2 regions of the Rhizobium sp. BK112 genome follow, and region 1 is predicted to be linked to the other one. Evidence: riboswitches for the same ligand, from Rfam matches in the RefSeq annotation. Region 1 holds a riboswitch; the other holds the start of a gene.
What was found. A riboswitch is a leader RNA that binds a small molecule or an ion and turns the genes downstream of it on or off. The one in region 1 is predicted to bind S-adenosylmethionine.

Region 1 (2,395 bases):
TCCATTCTATCCCGGCTGCCTATTCCTCATCGAAATCGATTTAGGAATTTCAGCGATTCAAACTGTTGCAGCGTCCTTGCACGGCTGACAAAGACGCGCGGGCGCTGTGGCGTTCCGGACCGGAACCTGCCCGCATTTGTTCCAAACCGCAACCGGGCGGAGTAGAAAGAAATGCTGCAGCAGCGATGCGGCATCGGCTCAAGGCGCGATGGTGCCCTCAGAGGTCCATGCCGATCTCTTCCACGTCATAGGGCGTCGTCTGGTAGATTTCGTTGATCCAGTTGCCGAACAGCAAATGCGCATGGCTGCGCCAGCGATTCTGCGGCGCAAGCGCCGGATCGTTATGCGGGAAGTAGTTGTGCGGCATCTTGATCGGCACGCCGGCATCGACGTCACGGAAATACTCGTCGGAGAGCGAGGTGGAATCATATTCGACATGGTTGAACATGTAGAGCCGCCGGCCCTTCTTCTCGTGCACGAGGCACACGCCCATCTCGGCTGATTCCATCAGGATCTCCAGATCTTCGGATTTCTCGATATCGGCGCGGCGCACTTCGGTCCAGCGCGACACCGGCACTTCGAAATTGTCGGAAAAGCCGTTGAGATAGATGGAGGAAGGCTTCAGGTTCCGGTGGCGATAAACCCCGAAGGCCTTCTCCTTCAACTCGTATTTCGGAACGCCGTGGAAATGATAGATCGCAGCCATCGCGCCCCAGCACACGTTCATCGTCGAATGGACATTCGTTTCCGTCCAGTCGAGGATCTGCTGCATTTCCGCCCAATAGGTGACGTCCTCATAGGGCAAAAGCTCGATCGGCGCCCCGGTGATGATGAAGCCGTCGAACTTGCGCTGCTTCACCTCTTCCCAGGTCTGATAGAAGGAAAGCAGATGGTCTTCGGAGGTATTCTTCGCCTTGTGGCCTCCGATGCGGATCAGCGACAGCTCCACCTGCAGCGGCGAGGCGCCGACGAGGCGGGCCATTTGCAGCTCGGTCTTGATCTTGTTCGGCATGAGATTGAGCAGCCCGATCTGCAACGGACGGATATCCTGACGGATCGCCATCGTCTCGGTCATCACCCGCACACCTTCCTGAACCAGGGTTTCGAAGGCGGGCAACGTATCGGGGATCTTGATGGGCATTGCGGTCACTCGATCAAAAACAAAAAACCGGCGGCGAAAAAAATCGCTACCGGTCCGCACGCGGCCCTTTAGCGACTTTTTTAACGTGGCTGCAAGCCGGCCGGCCAAATCACCACGGAGCACTTTAATTAGCCCCAGTCGGACCGCGAATCAATGGCGAAAGCATGCAGGCACGGCCCATGCAAGCATCATCACACTTTAATGACTGATAGAATCTGTTGATAGACCGGTAACGCCACCATGTTAATAATGGGGGCATGGGCGGTGTGGAAAAGTGTAATGGCAGATAAGATCGAGAGGAGGCCGGGAATCCGGAGGCAGGATAGGGTAGGGTATGATCTCAGCCTGACATATCGCCTCGGGGTGATGTTCTCAGCATTCTGGAATTCGGAAGTGCGTGGCAAGGTGCTGTTTCTGGCGACCGTGCTGATTCTCGTCATCTTGGTGACGTCCTACGGCCAAGTCATCCTCAATGAATGGAATGCTCCGTTCTACGACTCGCTGGAGCGCCGCGACCTCGGCGAATTCTTCCACCAGCTTGAAATCTTCGCGATGATCGCCGGCACGCTGCTGCTGCTCAACGTGCTGCAGGCGTGGCTGAACCAGATGACCGCGCTCTATATGCGCGAAGGTCTGTCGCGTGATCTCGTCGACCAATGGCTGAAGCGCAAGCGGGCGCTGCGGCTTGCTTCCAGTGGCCTGATCGGCGTCAATCCGGACCAGCGCCTGCACGAGGATTCCCGCAATCTCGCCGAAAGCACGACAGGGCTCGTTCTCGGCCTGCTGCAGTCGACCATTCTTCTGGTGAGCTTCATCGGCGTGCTCTGGGAGCTTTCGAGCGGCTTCATCTTCCGCATCAGCGGCCATAGCTTCTCCATTCCGGGCTACATGGTCTGGGCGGCGATCTTCTATGCCGCTTCCGCCTCGGTGCTGAGCCAGGTCGTCGGCCGCAAGCTGGTGAAGCTCAATGCCGACCGGTTCTCGAAGGAAGCCGAGCTTCGCTTCACGCTGATGCATGCCAATGAGAACATGCCGGCGATCACCGTCGCCCGAGGCGAGGAAAACGAGCGTCGGCGCATCAACACCGATATCAGCTCGGTACTGAGGGTCGTCAAGCGGCTCGCCATGGCCAATACCAACCTCACCTGGGTTTCGGCCGGCTACGGCTGGCTGGTGATCGTCATCCCGATCATCGTCGCCGCCCCCGCCTATTTCTCCGGCGGCCTCACCCTTGGCCAGCTGATGATGTCCGTC
Region 2 (2,395 bases), on a different contig from region 1:
CAGGGCAAAGGCCGCTTCCTTGCCGCCCTTGAGCTCGAAGGCGACCAGCGTCGAGCCGCCGGTCATCTGCTTGGCGATGATATCGGCCTGCGGATGGTCCTTGCGGCCGGGATAGATCACCTTGGCGATCTTGCCCTGCTCGGCGAGGAAATCGGCGATCTTTGCCGCATTCTGCGTCTGCTGGCGCACGCGCAGCGGCAGCGTCTCGATGCCCTTCAGCAGCGTCCAGGCATTGAACGGCGACATGGCCGGGCCGGTATGGCGGAAATAGTCGTGCAGGTTCTCGTCGATCCATTCCTTGTCGGCAAGTACGACGCCGCCGAGGCAGCGGCCCTGGCCGTCAATATGCTTGGTGGCGGAATAGACGACGATATGGGCGCCGAGTTCCAACGGCTTCTGGAACAGCGGCGTGGCGAAGACATTGTCGACGACGACCTTGGCGCCGATCTGGTTGGCGAGCTTGGCGACGCCTGCGATATCGATCACTTCGAGCGTCGGGTTGGTCGGGCTTTCCAGGAAGAACACCTTGGTCTTCGCAGTGATCGCCTTTTCCCAGTTGGCCAGATCCCGGCCGTCGATCAGCGTGCAGTCGATGCCGTATTTCGGCGCCAGCGTCTCGACCACCCAGCGGCAGGAGCCGAACAGGGCGCGCGCGGCGACGATATGATCGCCTGATTTCAGCTGGCAGAGGATCGCCGCGGTGACGGCCGCCATGCCGGAAGCGGTGGCGCGGGCATCCTCCGCGCCTTCGAGCATGCACATGCGCTTTTCGAACATGTCGTTGGTGGGGCTGCCGTAGCGGGCGTAGATGAAGCCCTCCGTCTCGCCCTTGAAGCGGGCTTCGGCCGCTTCCGAGGTCTCATAGACGAAACCCTGCGTGAGATAGATTGCCTCGGACGTTTCGCCATATTGCGAACGCAGCGTGCCGCCGTGAACGAGTTGGGTTGCGGGGCGCCAGGACTTGCTCATGCCATCACCTTCACATAACAAAAAAACCGGTCGCAAAAGCAGACCGGTTTCAACCCGGTCTTTTTAGCCACTTGTTTAACGTGGCTGCAAGCCGACCGGCCAAATCACCACGGGATAATTCTGCAATACTGCTGTTAGCTGCTTGCGTCAATTCCCCGAGTTTGGTTTTGTCGGCGGCAAATGATGGATGAGGCATGATGGCTCGTGAAACGGGAATTCTGGCGGATCGCGCGATCTCCGCGCTGTTCGAAACGGAGCGTCTGATCTCCGAACGGGAGCTGGACCGTGACCAGATCCAGCCGGCAAGTCTCGACCTGCGCTTGGGCGCCAAGGCCTTTCGCGTGCGCGCCAGCTTCATGCCCGGCCCCTCGCATCTGGTGTCGGACAAGCTCGACCGGCTGAGCCTGCATGTGATCGACCTCTCCGAGGGCGCGGTGCTCGAGACCGGCTGCGTCTACATCGTGCCGCTGATGGAGAGCCTGGCGCTGCCGGCCGACATGTCGGCCTCGGCCAACCCGAAGAGCTCGACCGGCAGGCTCGATATCTTCACCCGCGTCATCACCGATTATGCCCAGGAGTTCGACAAGATCCCGGCCGGTTATTCCGGCCCGCTCTATCTCGAAATCAGCCCGCGCACCTTCCCGATCGTGGTGCGCCGCGGCTCGCGCCTGTCGCAGATCCGCTTCCGCGTTGGCCATTCCCTGCTCGGCGAACCGGAACTCTTGAAGCTGCATGAAAGCGAGACGCTGGTCGCCAGCAAGCAGCCGAACGTTTCGGGCGGCGGCATCGCGCTGTCGATCGATCTGGCCGGCGACAAGGACGGCCTGATCGGCTATCGCGGCAAACATCACACCGCCGTCGTCGATGTCGACAAGAAGGCCCAGCATGACATCTATGATTTCTGGGAACCGCTTTATAGCCGCGGCCGCAACGAACTGATCCTCGATCCGGACGAGTTCTATATCCTCGTCTCGCGCGAGGCCGTGCACGTGCCGCCGGATTACGCCGCCGAGATGACCCCCTTCGATCCGCTGGTCGGCGAATTCCGCGTCCATTATGCCGGCTTCTTCGATCCGGGCTTCGGCCATGCGCCGGCCGGCGGCCGCGGCAGCCGCGCCGTGCTCGAAGTGCGCAGCCACGAGGTGCCCTTCATCCTCGAAGACGGCCAGATCGTCGGCCGCCTCGTCTACGAGCACATGCAGGAAAAGCCGGCCAGCCTCTACGGCTCCGGCCTCGGCTCCAACTATCAGGCGCAGGGCCTCAAGCTCTCGAAGCACTTCCGCATCTGAGCCTTCCCGGCGGCCACGACTTGACAGCGGCCCCCATCTGTTGGAAATCTCAGCTCATCGCGGGTGTAGCTCAATGGTAGAGCAGCAGCTTCCCAAGCTGAATACGAGGGTTCGATTCCCTTCACCCGCTCCAATTG

Region 2: another riboswitch for S-adenosylmethionine. It lies ahead of FHT75_RS12965 (O-succinylhomoserine sulfhydrylase); the one in region 1 lies ahead of metA (homoserine O-succinyltransferase).

The regions. Positions count from the first base shown of each region.
Region 1 is NZ_JACHYZ010000010.1:61,166-63,560, reverse strand. It holds gene metA (homoserine O-succinyltransferase) at 218-1,141, opposite strand; SAM riboswitch at 1,190-1,267, opposite strand; gene FHT75_RS24795 (ABC transporter ATP-binding protein/permease) at 1,382-2,395, shown strand, end outside.
Region 2 is NZ_JACHYZ010000004.1:67,169-69,563, reverse strand. It holds gene FHT75_RS12965 (O-succinylhomoserine sulfhydrylase) at 1-969, opposite strand, end outside; SAM riboswitch at 1,012-1,090, opposite strand; gene FHT75_RS12960 (2'-deoxycytidine 5'-triphosphate deaminase) at 1,164-2,258, shown strand; tRNA gene FHT75_RS12955 (tRNA-Gly) at 2,318-2,391, shown strand.